DNA from 2 places in the Planococcus maritimus genome. Region 1 is predicted to be linked to the other one. Evidence: a T-box and tRNA genes for the amino acid it is inferred to sense, from the RefSeq annotation. Region 1 holds a T-box; the other holds one or more tRNA genes.
What was found. The T-box of region 1 lies ahead of leuS (leucine--tRNA ligase). A T-box ahead of a tRNA ligase gene usually reads a tRNA of that ligase, here a tRNA-Leu.
Positions count from the first base shown of each region.

Region 2: it has a tRNA-Leu gene. The T-box ahead of leuS (leucine--tRNA ligase) is inferred to sense a tRNA for this amino acid. The anticodon was not compared.

Region 1 covers NZ_CP016538.2:1,227,498-1,234,040, reverse strand. The annotation lists gene leuS (leucine--tRNA ligase) at 282-2,693, opposite strand; T-box leader at 2,777-2,971, opposite strand; gene BBI11_RS06225 (3-oxoacid CoA-transferase subunit B) at 3,016-3,669, opposite strand; gene BBI11_RS06220 (CoA transferase subunit A) at 3,688-4,374, opposite strand; gene mnmL (tRNA modification radical SAM protein MnmL/YtqA) at 4,538-5,491, shown strand; gene mnmM (tRNA 5-(aminomethyl)-2-thiouridylate-methyltransferase MnmM) at 5,488-6,057, shown strand; gene BBI11_RS06205 (zinc-binding alcohol dehydrogenase family protein) at 6,103-6,543, opposite strand, start outside.
Region 2 covers NZ_CP016538.2:532,942-539,484, forward strand. The annotation lists gene BBI11_RS02810 (Tex family protein) at 1-1,878, shown strand, start outside; gene BBI11_RS02815 (SprT family protein) at 1,880-2,344, shown strand; tRNA gene BBI11_RS02820 (tRNA-Asn) at 2,705-2,779, shown strand; tRNA gene BBI11_RS02825 (tRNA-Glu) at 2,787-2,861, shown strand; tRNA gene BBI11_RS02830 (tRNA-Met) at 2,929-3,005, shown strand; tRNA gene BBI11_RS02835 (tRNA-Asp) at 3,009-3,084, shown strand; tRNA gene BBI11_RS02840 (tRNA-Gln) at 3,094-3,168, shown strand; tRNA gene BBI11_RS02845 (tRNA-Leu) at 3,257-3,342, shown strand; tRNA gene BBI11_RS02850 (tRNA-Arg) at 3,360-3,436, shown strand; tRNA gene BBI11_RS02855 (tRNA-Gly) at 3,456-3,529, shown strand; rRNA gene BBI11_RS02860 (16S ribosomal RNA) at 3,758-5,308, shown strand; rRNA gene BBI11_RS02865 (23S ribosomal RNA) at 5,500-6,543, shown strand, end outside.

The sequences.
Region 1 (6,543 bases):
CGCCTGTGGGACCGCGCGGGCTGGCGAGACAAACGTGTCGCGCACTTTGCGACACGTTGGCTCAACACCCGCCCCACGGCAAGCAGCCCCCTGAAACGCAGTCGAATTGCGGAAGCTATTCTATTCACTTCATTTATCTTTCTGTCGCATCAACTGCATGACTCGCATCCTGCGAGCCCCAAGCAGCCATTGGAGTGCCGTCGAATAACAGAAACTATTTAATTCTCTAATTTAGTATCACAAAAAGCCGCCAGAGAAATTTCCCTGGCGGCTTTCATTATTTATCCTACAACGATATTAACCAATTTCCCTGGAATGGCGATGACTTTGCGTACTTGTTTGCCTTCAGCCGCCTTTTGGACGTGCTCGTCGGCGAGTGCCGCTTCTTCCAGTTGTTCTTTCGTGCTGTCTTTTGCGACAGTCAGCTTGCTTCTCACTTTGCCGTTCACTTGGACGACGATTTCGACTTCATCGTCGACCAGTTTCGACTCATCAAACTCAGGCCATGCTTCATACGTTACCGTCTCGCTATGTCCAAGTTTGTTCCACAGCTCTTCAGCCAAATGCGGCGCAATCGGCGATAGCAACTTCACAAAGCCTTCGACGTATTCTTTCGGCAAGTTCTCCGCTTTATACGCTTCGTTGATGAAAACCATCATTTGGGAAATAGCTGTGTTGAAACGTAGGCCATCAAAGTCTTCTGTCACTTTTTTGACGGTTTGGTGATAAACTTTCTCTAATTTGCCGTCGTTTTGTTTAACGACTTTGTTTGAGATCGTTCCATCTTCGACCAGCAAACGCCAGACGCGATCAAGGAAACGGCGGGATCCGTCGAGTCCGTTTGTTGACCAGGCGATCGACGCTTCAAGCGGCCCCATGAACATTTCGTACATGCGCAGTGTATCCGCCCCGTGGCTTTCGATGATTTGGTCCGGGTTGACGACATTGCCTTTGGATTTCGACATTTTCTCGTTGCCTTCGCCGAGGATCATTCCTTGGTTGAATAATTTCTGGAACGGTTCTTTCGTCGGCACGACGCCAAGGTCGTACAGCACTTTGTGCCAGAAACGCGCGTACAATAAATGAAGGACGGCGTGTTCTGCACCACCGATATAGACATCAACCGGAAGCCAGCGTTTCAATAATTCTGGATCCGCAATCGCTTCGTCGTTGGTCGGATCGATAAAGCGCAAATAATACCAGCAGCTGCCGGCCCATTGCGGCATTGTGTTTGTTTCGCGGCGGCCTTTCATGCCCGTTTCAGGATGCGTCACGTTGACCCACTCTTCGATATTGGCAAGCGGCGATTCGCCAGTTCCGCTCGGTTTGATGTCTGTCGTGACCGGAAGTTCGAGTGGCAGATCCGCATCGTCGACCGGTGACATTGTGCCGTCTTCCCAGTGGATGATTGGAATTGGCTCTCCCCAATAACGCTGGCGGCTGAACAGCCAATCGCGCAGGCGGTACGTGATTTTCTTCTCGCCGACGCCTTCCGTCTCGAGCCAGTCGATCGCTTTTCCGATCGCTTCGGTTTTGTTCAAGCCGTTAAGGAATCCAGAATTGACGAGTTCGCCGTCACCAGCGTATGCTTCTTCGTCGATGTTGCCGCCTGAGACGACTTCAACGATCGGCAATTCGAATTGTTTGGCGAATTCGTAATCGCGCTCATCATGTGCCGGAACCGCCATGATGGCACCAGTTCCATAAGTTGCGAGGACGTAATCAGCGATCCAGATCGGCATCTTCTCGCCGCTTGCCGGATTGACCGCATAAGCACCTGTGAAGACGCCCGTCTTGTCTTTTGCCAGATCGGTACGTTCCAAATCGCTTTTCGTTTTCACTTTGTCGATATATTCAGCTACCGCTTCACTTTGTTCGGATGTCGTGATTTCTCCGACCAATTTATGTTCTGGGGCAAGTACTGCATATGTTGCGCCGAAAATTGTATCCGGGCGAGTCGTGAAAGCACGGAAAGAAAGCCCTGTGCCGTCGATCTTGAATTCAAGCTCAGCCCCTTCGGATTTGCCGATCCAGTTGCGCTGCATGTCTTTCAAGCTTTCCGGCCAGTCGAGTTCGTTCAAATCTTCCAACAAACGGTCTGCGTATTCCGTAATACGCAGCACCCATTGGCGCATCGGGCGGCGTTCGACCGGATGGCCTCCGCGTTCAGAAACGCCGTCGACCACTTCTTCGTTGGCGAGCACTGTACCAAGTGCCGGGCACCAGTTGACCGCTACTTCATCAACATACGCCAAGCCTTTATTGTAAAGTTGGATAAAAATCCATTGCGTCCATTTGTAGTAGTTCGGGTCGGTCGTGTTGATTTCACGGTCCCAATCATACGAGAAGCCAAGTTCCTGAATTTGGCGCTTGAAAGTCTCGATGTTTTTAGCCGTAAATTCAGCCGGGTCATTTCCTGTATCAAGCGCATATTGTTCAGCCGGCAAACCGAAGGCATCCCAACCCATCGGATGCAGCACATCGTAGCCTTGCATGCGTTTTTGGCGGCTCAAAATATCGGTCGCCGTGTAACCTTCCGGGTGCCCTACGTGGAGACCGGCACCTGATGGATACGGGAACATATCCAGCGCGTAGAATTTTTCTTTGCCTGGCGTATTTTCGGTTTTGAAGGTTTTGTTTTCCTGCCAGTGACGCTGCCATTTCTTTTCAATTTCCTTGTGGTTAAACGACATTTCCTATTTCCTCCTCTAAATACAAGCGGATGTCCGCATGCCTTACATAATTTTAAGCAAAATAAAAACTCCCGCCCCTTAAACTAAGGGACGGGAGTTTTCCCGCGGTACCACCCAAATTAGCGCTATAGCGCTCAACTTGATTCCTTAACGCGGAAAACGGCGCAATCATTGCGCAGACTCCAAGGCGAGTTTGGATATCCTGCAGGCCGGCTCGCACCATCCGCCGGCTCTCTGTGCTGCAAAAACATCCTACTATTCCTCTTCACGGCCATTTGCTATTGATTTCATTTTAGCTGAGCGCTCATTTTTATGCAATAGCTCAGTGTACTTTGACGCCTTCTGTATTCAGTTCAGCATCAGTTGCAGCGACGACGTCATCGACTGAGAAGCCTTCGAACACTTCTTTCAAAACCAGCCCGGTGTCCGTCACTTCGATTACAGCGCGTTCCGTGATGATCAAATTGACGACTGCTTTGCCGGTCAGCGGCAATTCACACGCCTTCTTGATTTTGGCGGAACCGTCTTTTGAAACATGATCCATGATAACAATGACTTTTTTCGCGCCGTGCACAAGGTCCATCGCACCGCCCATGCCTTTGATCATTTTTCCGGGAATCATCCAGTTGGCCAGGTCACCGTTCTCTGCGACTTCCATGCCCCCCAGAATGGCCACGTCGATATGACCACCGCGAATCATCGCGAATGACTCAGCGCTCGTGAAAAAGGCGGAGCCTGGGATGGTGGTAACCGTTTCCTTGCCGGCGTTGATCAAATCGGGGTCAACTTGATCTTCGGTCGGATAAGGCCCAATGCCAAGCAAACCGTTTTCAGATTGCAAGACGACTTGCTTGTTGTCGGAAATGAAGTTTGCGACCAAGGTCGGCATACCGATGCCTAGGTTGACGTAATCTCCATCGTTGATTTCTTTTTCTGCCCGTTTTGCGATTCGTTCTCTGATAGCTTGTTTGTCCACTTCTGTCCCCACCCTTTCTTAACGCGTTGTCAAACGCTCGATTCGTTTTTCCTGATCTGCTTGGAACAAGCCTTGCACATAAATGCTAGGTGTTTGCACCTGATTCGGATCAATATCGCCGATTTCCACTAAATGCTCAACTTCTGCAATGGTCACTTTTCCGGCTGCCGCTGCTAGCGGGTTAAAATTCTGTGCCGTCTTGTTGTAAACAAGATTGCCCATTTTATCAGCCTTATGTGCACGGACAAGTGAAAAATCTGCTTTCAAAGCCATTTCCAGCACATGTTCCTTGCCATCAAATTCGCGGATTTCCTTGCCTTCCGCAACAGTCGTGCCGACGCCAGCCGGTGTAAAGAAAGCCGGGATGCCCGCGCCGCCTGCACGCATTTTTTCAGCGAGCGTGCCTTGTGGCGTAAGTTCCACTTCGATTTCGCCAGACAGCACTTGGCGTTCAAATTCTTTGTTTTCACCGACATATGAGCCGATCATTTTTTTGATTTGTTTGTTTTTCAGCAATAAGCCGAGTCCCCATTCATCCACTCCACAGTTATTGGAAATAACGGTCAAGTCTTTGACCCCTTTATCGACTAGCGCCAGGATTAGCTGTTCTGGAATTCCTACCAGCCCAAATCCTCCGACCATGATGGTGGCGCCGTCTTTTATCGGTTCGACTGCCTCTTTGGCAGAATTGTAAATCGGTTTCATCGCGTGTTTCCCCCTCTGCAACATTAACTGAATTTTAATTCAATAAAACGCTTCCATTACCAATTTAACCAAAAGTCCTTTGTAAACGCAACAAGGATCGTGGCGCACAAGCTTTCCGGCTGGCAGCTGCGTGTTATAATAGCGAGCAAGGAGTGGTTTTAATATGAACAAGGAATTCCCTTTCCCAAGCGACGGGAAGCGTTACTATACATGGAATCGCCATTTGCGCGACCAGTTCGGCGAAAAGATCATGAAGATTTCGCTCGATGCTGGATTTGATTGCCCAAACCGCGACGGCACGGTCGCTTTTGGCGGCTGCACCTTTTGCTCGGTTGCAGGATCCGGCGATTTCGCCGGCGATCGCGTCGATCCGATTCCCGTTCAATTCGAGCAAGTAAAAGCCAATATGCACCGCAAATGGAAAGATGCCAAATACATCGCCTATTTCCAGGCTTATACGAATACTCATGCGCCGATCGACGTCATTAAAAAGCAATTCGAAGCGGCACTCGCGCAGGACAATGTCGTCGGCATCAGCATCGGCACACGTCCTGATTGTTTGCCTGATGAAGTCGTTGAATACTTGGCCGAACTCAATGAACGCACGTATTTGTGGGTAGAACTCGGCTTGCAAACGGTTCACGAGCGCACCGCCCGCCTCATCAACCGCGCGCATGATTTTGATACATACAAAATAGGCGTCGACAAACTGAGGGCACACGGCATCAATATTTGCAGCCATATCATCAACGGCCTACCGCTTGAAGACCAAGACATGATGATGGAAACAGCTCGTGCCGTCGCACAGCTCGACGTTCAAGGGATCAAGATCCATCTATTGCATTTACTGAATGGCACCCCCATGGTCAAACAATACGAAAAAGGTATGCTCGAATTTATGGAAAAAGATGCCTATATCCAACTGGTCGCCGATCAATTGGAAATCATCCCGCCAGATATGGTCGTCCAGCGCATCACAGGAGACGGGCCGATCGATTTGATGATTGGACCGATGTGGAGCACCAATAAATGGGAAGTGTTGAATGGTATTGACAAAGAACTTGAAACACGCGGCAGCTGGCAAGGAAAGCATTTTGTCGGGAGTGTGGTTTTATGACTTTGCAACGTGTCTTGCCGTTCACTAAATCTTTGCTCGAACAAGCTATTCAACCTGGGGACATTGCAGTAGATGCCACCGCCGGAAATGGGCACGATACCCATTTCCTCGCGGGACTTACCGGTAATAGCGGAAAAGTGTACGCCTTCGATATTCAAGCACAAGCCATCGAAGCGACCAAACAGCGCGTCGAAAATTTTCCCCATGTCGAATTGATTTGTGATAGCCACGCGAAAATCGAACAATATGTAACAGAGCCGATTGCCGCCGCCGTCTTTAATCTCGGCTATTTGCCAAAAGGCGACCACTCTATCATCACAAAAGCTGACAGTACTTTGCAGGCAATCGGCCAATGCCTAGAGCGGTTAAAGGTTAACGGCTTGGTGCTGGTGGTCATTTATTCAGGACATGATGGCGGCAGCGAAGAGCGCGACGCTGTCATGGATTACGTCAAGCAATTGCCGCAAGTCGACTACGATGTCATGAAATATGAATTCATCAATCAACAGCATTCCCCGCCCTTTTTGGTCGCCATCGAAAAAAAACAACCGCGCAAACAAAAGTGAGTCCAAAAGTAAAGAGCAGCGTGCATTTGCACGCTGCTCTTTTACTCATTTCTCTACCGGGCCTTCTAGGACGATTTTCCCGATTGTCTTGCCGGACATCAATTTTCCGTAAGCTTCTTTCAAATTTGCAGCATTGATTGGCGTCATCCTGTCATTAAGTGTCGACCGGATCTTGCCCATATCCGCCCAATCCGACAATTCATTCAACAAATGGTGCTGATCGATCATATCCTTCGTTTGATACATTGAACGTGTGTACATTAATTCATACACAAAAGTTACGCTTTTTCCGAACAGGGACGGAGCAAGTGGTTCAAACGCTGGCAGGATGGAACAAATCTTACCTTGAGGCTTGATTGCCTCAGCCATTCCTGCCATGTGGTCATCGGTATTGGTCAGACAGAAAATATAGTCCACACCTGCAATACCTACTTTCTCTAATTGAGGCAACAATTCCTCATGATGGTCAATTATAAAATGTGATCC
Region 2 (6,543 bases), 690 kb from region 1:
GACCTATACCGTCCTTATAAGCAAAAGCGTCGCACAAAAGCGATTATTGCAAAAGAAAAGGGCTTGCAGGAACTGGCAGATTGGCTTTTAACACCAGGGAAAGAACAGCTGTCCAGTGTTGCGCAACGGTACATCGACAATGAAAAAGGCGTGGAAACAGCAGAAGAAGCCATCGCGGGAGCGCAAGATATCTTGGCTGAGCTATTTGCAGATGACGCCGATACACGAGAAAAAGCACGGCGAATGACTCGCGACGCCGGCATGCTGGAGACTGCAGCCAAAAAAGGGCATGAAGACGAAAAGCAAGTTTTCCAAATGTATTATGAATACAGTGAAGCCATCAAAAAAATCGTTCCACACCGCATTTTGGCCATCAATCGTGGCGAAAAAGAAGGGGTATTGAAAGTAGCTGTTGTCCCACCAATCGACCGAATCATCCGCTTGATGAAAGACAAATGGATGAAAACCGGGAATTCTGCCGCGAAAGAAGTGGAAGCGGCCATTGAAGACAGCTATAAACGCCTGATTCAGCCATCGATTGAACGTGAAATCCGTACCGAACTAAGTGAAAAAGGTGAAACACAGGCCATCCACATTTTTTCGGAAAACCTGCGTAATCTTTTATTGCAGCCTCCAATGAAAGACAAAATGGTGCTCGGCGTTGACCCGGCGTACCGCACAGGCTGTAAGCTCGCAGTTATCGACGAAACAGGGAAATTATTGGAAGTGGCGGTTATTTATCCGCATCCTCCTAGATCCGACCAACAAGGCGCGAAAAAAACTTTAAAACGCCTCGTCGATGCCTATCCAATTGAGATCATGGCGATAGGAAATGGCACCGCCTCCCGTGAAACCGAACAGTTTGTGGCGGATTTCATTGGAGAAACGGCGAACAAAGCTTCATACGTCATTGTCAACGAAGCGGGTGCGAGTGTGTATTCGGCTTCAGAAATTGCCCGTGCAGAGTTCCCGGACTTACAAGTCGAAGAGCGCAGTGCAGCATCCATCGCGCGCCGCCTCCAAGACCCGCTTTCAGAACTCGTGAAGATTGATCCGAAAGCAGTAGGCGTCGGGCAATACCAACACGATGTCTCGCAGAAAAAACTGGCAGATCAATTGACTTTTGTTGTCGAGATGGCAGTCAACCAAGTTGGCGTGAACGTCAACTCGGCTTCAGCTTCATTACTGCAATACGTCGCTGGACTCAGCAAGACAGTTGCAGAAAACATAATCAAAGCGAGAGACGAGAACGGGCGCTTTGCTTCCCGCGTTCAGTTGAAAAAAATTCCGCGTCTCGGCGCGAAAACTTATGAGCAAGCCATTGGGTTCCTGCGAATAACGGAAGGGAAGAATCCGTTGGACGCTACCGGCATTCACCCGGAAAGTTATGAGACGGCCGAGAGAATCCTTAAGCTGATCGACGCGGATAAAAAAATGATCGGCCGCCCGGAAATTGTCGCTAAGCTCGACAGTTTGGATCTGGCGTCCCTGAGCGGTGAGTGGGAAATTGGCACACTAACGCTCAAGGACATTGTCGATGCATTGAAGAAACCTTTCCGCGACCCGCGGGACGAATTCCCTCAGCCGCTTCTGAAAAGCGATGTCTTGAAGATGGAAGATTTGGCTCCAGGGATGGAAGTGCAAGGAACCGTCCGCAACGTTGTCGACTTCGGGGCTTTCGTCGATATCGGCGTAAAACAAGATGGCCTTGTCCACATTTCTAAATTGAGAAAAGGATTCGTAAAACACCCGCTTGATGTCGTAGCTGTCGGGGATATTGTCACCGTGTGGGTTGATCAAGTCGAGAAACAAAAAGGGCGGATCGCTTTGACGATGCTGCCGCCAAAAGAACAACAGCCGGATCTCCAGGAGAGATAAAATGACGAACGAAGAGCTGACCAAATTGATTGCAGAAATTTCCCGTGACGTATTTGGCAAATCATTTCGCCATCAGGGGCTATTCAACAAACGCCTTCGCACGACCGGCGGGCGATATCTATTGAGGTCGCACGATATTGAAATCAACCCGGCTTCCTACGAGAAGTTCGGCCATGATGAACTTGTTGGAATCATTAAGCATGAACTTTGCCATTACCATCTCCATCTTGAGGGGAAAGGCTACAAACATCGGGACAAGGACTTCCGCGAGTTGTTACAACAAACGGGATCTCCGCGCTTTTGTGCTCTTCTTACAGAAAAGCGCCGGCAGACAAATGGCTTTCATCTATATGAATGCATGTCCTGTAAATCCGAATTCCCGAGAAAGATTCGCATGAACACTGCCAAGTATAGATGTGGACGCTGCAGCGGAAAGCTGCGAATGAAAAGAGAAAAGGATCTATAAACAAGGGCCGCTTTTAAAGTGGCTCTTGTTTTTATTTTTGATGACTTGCAGAAAGAGAGCGAAGTTCCTGGCGAGGGCAAACGAAGATGAGGGAGACGTTTAGTAGAACGGGAGCGCAGCGAACAAGATTGAGCAGCAGCCCGACTAAAAGTAAATGCGCATGAATTTTCGACAGGTGAAATTCGTTGAGGGAAGCGAGCTGGGTCTTCGCTAAACACTTCAAAAGCAAAGCTTTTTAACGCGTGGATTTCTAAATAAAAGCCTGAGTAAAAACTAAAATATAAAATGATGAAGAAAAGTGTTGACGATTCCTGTTAGGCTCTTTATAATAGAAAAAGTCGACAAGTACTTAAACATTATTCCGAAGTAGCTCAGTGGTAGAGCACCGCACTGTTAATGCGATGGTCGTAGGTTCGAGTCCTACCTTCGGAGCCATTTATTTGGCCCCTTGGTCAAGCGGTTAAGACACCGCCCTTTCACGGCGGTAACACGGGTTCGAATCCCGTAGGGGTCACCATACATATATTGAATTACTTTTTCTATATAATACTTGTGTGCTGTACAATTGAAAATTTTATTATTGTCGCGGGGTGGAGCAGTTCGGTAGCTCGTTGGGCTCATAACCCAAAGGTCGCAGGTTCAAATCCTGCCCCCGCAACCAAATGGTCCCGTGGTGTAGCGGTTAACATGCCTGCCTGTCACGCAGGAGATCGCCGGTTCGATCCCGGTCGGGACCGCCATTTTTTTAATGGGGTATAGCCAAGCGGTAAGGCAACGGGTTTTGATCCCGTCATGCCCTGGTTCGAATCCAGGTACCCCAGCCAATTTTAGGGTGGCCGAAACGAACTTTTAAGTTTTCATTGACAAATACAGAGAGAAGTTGTACGATATAACTTGTCTCGAAAAATATTTGCGGTCGTGGCGGAATGGCAGACGCGCTAGGTTGAGGGCCTAGTGGGAGAAATCCCGTGGAAGTTCGACTCTTCTCGGCCGCACCATACATATTCAATTATTTGCGCCCGTAGCTCAATTGGATAGAGTACTTGACTACGAATCAAGCGGTTAGAGGTTCGAGTCCTCTCGGGCGCGCCATTTATCTTCTATATAATATGCGGGTGTAGTTTAGTGGTAAAACCTCAGCCTTCCAAGCTGATGATGAGGGTTCGATTCCCTTCACCCGCTCCATCATTATTTTGAACCTTGAAAACTGAACAGCAAAACGTCAACAATAGACGTCACGAGCGCCTTGGCGCGAGAACGGCTTTTGCGATGGTCGCCCTTGGGTGATCGGAGTACAGCTTTCTGAACTTCGGTGTTCGTGACACAACTTACTGATCAGCTTCGGCAGATCAAGCGAATCGCGCGTCTTTCGAGACGGCGATACGCCAGCAGTATTGAGCAATCAACTACTCTATAATGGAGAGTTTGATCCTGGCTCAGGACGAACGCTGGCGGCGTGCCTAATACATGCAAGTCGAGCGGAACCATTGGAGCTTGCTCCTTTGGTTTAGCGGCGGACGGGTGAGTAACACGTGGGCAACCTGCCCTGCAGATCGGGATAACTCCGGGAAACCGGTGCTAATACCGAATAGTTTACGGCCTCTCATGAGGCTGTACGGAAAGACGGTTTCGGCTGTCACTGCAGGATGGGCCCGCGGCGCATTAGCTAGTTGGTGGGGTAATGGCCTACCAAGGCGACGATGCGTAGCCGACCTGAGAGGGTGATCGGCCACACTGGGACTGAGACACGGCCCAGACTCCTACGGGAGGCAGCAGTAGGGAATCTTCCGCAATGGACGAAAGTCTGACGGAGCAACGCCGCGTGAGTGAAGAAGGTTTTCGGATCGTAAAACTCTGTTGTGAGGGAAGAACAAGTACCAACTAACTATTGGTACCTTGACGGTACCTCACCAGAAAGCCACGGCTAACTACGTGCCAGCAGCCGCGGTAATACGTAGGTGGCAAGCGTTGTCCGGAATTATTGGGCGTAAAGCGCGCGCAGGCGGTCCTTTAAGTCTGATGTGAAAGCCCACGGCTCAACCGTGGAGGGTCATTGGAAACTGGGGGACTTGAGTGCAGAAGAGGAAAGTGGAATTCCACGTGTAGCGGTGAAATGCGTAGAGATGTGGAGGAACACCAGTGGCGAAGGCGACTTTCTGGTCTGTAACTGACGCTGAGGCGCGAAAGCGTGGGGAGCAAACAGGATTAGATACCCTGGTAGTCCACGCCGTAAACGATGAGTGCTAAGTGTTAGGGGGTTTCCGCCCCTTAGTGCTGCAGCTAACGCATTAAGCACTCCGCCTGGGGAGTACGGCCGCAAGGCTGAAACTCAAAGGAATTGACGGGGGCCCGCACAAGCGGTGGAGCATGTGGTTTAATTCGAAGCAACGCGAAGAACCTTACCAGGTCTTGACATCCCGCTGACCGCCTAGGAGACTAGGCTTTCCCTTCGGGGACAGCGGTGACAGGTGGTGCATGGTTGTCGTCAGCTCGTGTCGTGAGATGTTGGGTTAAGTCCCGCAACGAGCGCAACCCTTGATCTTAGTTGCCAGCATTCAGTTGGGCACTCTAAGGTGACTGCCGGTGACAAACCGGAGGAAGGTGGGGATGACGTCAAATCATCATGCCCCTTATGACCTGGGCTACACACGTGCTACAATGGACGGTACAAAGGGCTGCAAACCCGCGAGGGGGAGCCAATCCCAGAAAACCGTTCTCAGTTCGGATTGTAGGCTGCAACTCGCCTGCATGAAGCCGGAATCGCTAGTAATCGCGGATCAGCATGCCGCGGTGAATACGTTCCCGGGCCTTGTACACACCGCCCGTCACACCACGAGAGTTTGTAACACCCGAAGTCGGTGGGGTAACCCTTACGGGAGCCAGCCGCCGAAGGTGGGACAGATGATTGGGGTGAAGTCGTAACAAGGTAGCCGTATCGGAAGGTGCGGCTGGATCACCTCCTTTCTAAGGATAATATCGGAACCGATTCTTACGGAATCGGGTTGACGTTTTGCGTTCAGTTTTGAAGGTTCACTCCTTACGGAGCACTTTCAAACTTGTTCTTTGAAAACTGGATAGATCGACATTGATTAAGAAACAAGCATCATAGTAGCGTGATCGCGATTGCGATCAACTTATTTTTTTTGACCATCAGTGGTTAAGTTAATAAGGGCGCACGGTGGATGCCTTGGCACTAGGAGCCGAAGAAGGACGGCACTAACACCGATATGCCTCGGGGAGCTGTAAGTGAGCTGTGATCCGGGGATTTCCGAATGGGGAAACCCACTGTTCGTAATGGAGCAGTATCCATGTGTGAATTCATAGCACATGAGAAGGCAGACTCAGGGAACTGAAACATCTAAGTACCTGAAGGAAGAGAAAGCAAATGCGATTCCCCAAGTAGCGGCGAGCGAAACGGGATCAGCCCAAACCAGAAGGCTTGCCTTCTGGGGTTGTAGGACACTCTATACGGAGTTACAAAGGAACGGATTAAGCGAAGCGACCTGGAACGGTCCGCGAGACAGGGTAACAGCCCCGTAGCTGAAAGTTCGTTCTCTCCAGAGTGGATCCTGAGTACGGCGGAACACGAGAAATTCCGTCGGAATCCGGGAGGACCATCTCCCAAGGCTAAATACTCCCTAGTGACCGATAGTGAACCAGTACCGTGAGGGAAAGGTGAAAAGCACCCCGGAAGGGGAGTGAAATAGATCCTGAAACCGTGTGCCTACAAGTAGTTAGAGCCCGTTAATGGGTGATAGCGTGCCTTTTGTAGAATGAACCGGCGAGTTACGATTACATGCAAGGTTAAGGCCTATAAGCCGGAGCCGCAGCGAAAGCGAGTCTGAATAGGGCGAATGAGTATGTAGTTGTAGACCCGAAACCAGGTGATCTACCCATGTCCAGGGTGAAGGTAAGGTAACACTTACTGGAGGCCCGAACCCACGCACGTTGAAAAGTGCGGGGATGAGGTGTGGGTAGCGGAGAAATTCCAATCGAACCTGGAGATAGCTGGTTCTCTCCGAAATAGCTTTAGGGCTAGCCTCAAGAAGAGAATCCTGGAGGTAGAGCACTGTTTGGACTAGGGGCCCATCCCGGGTTACCGAATTCAGACAAACTCCGAATGCCAGTGATTTATACTTGGGAGTCAGACTGCGAGTGATAAGATCCGTAGTCAAGAGGGAAACAGCCCAGACCACCAG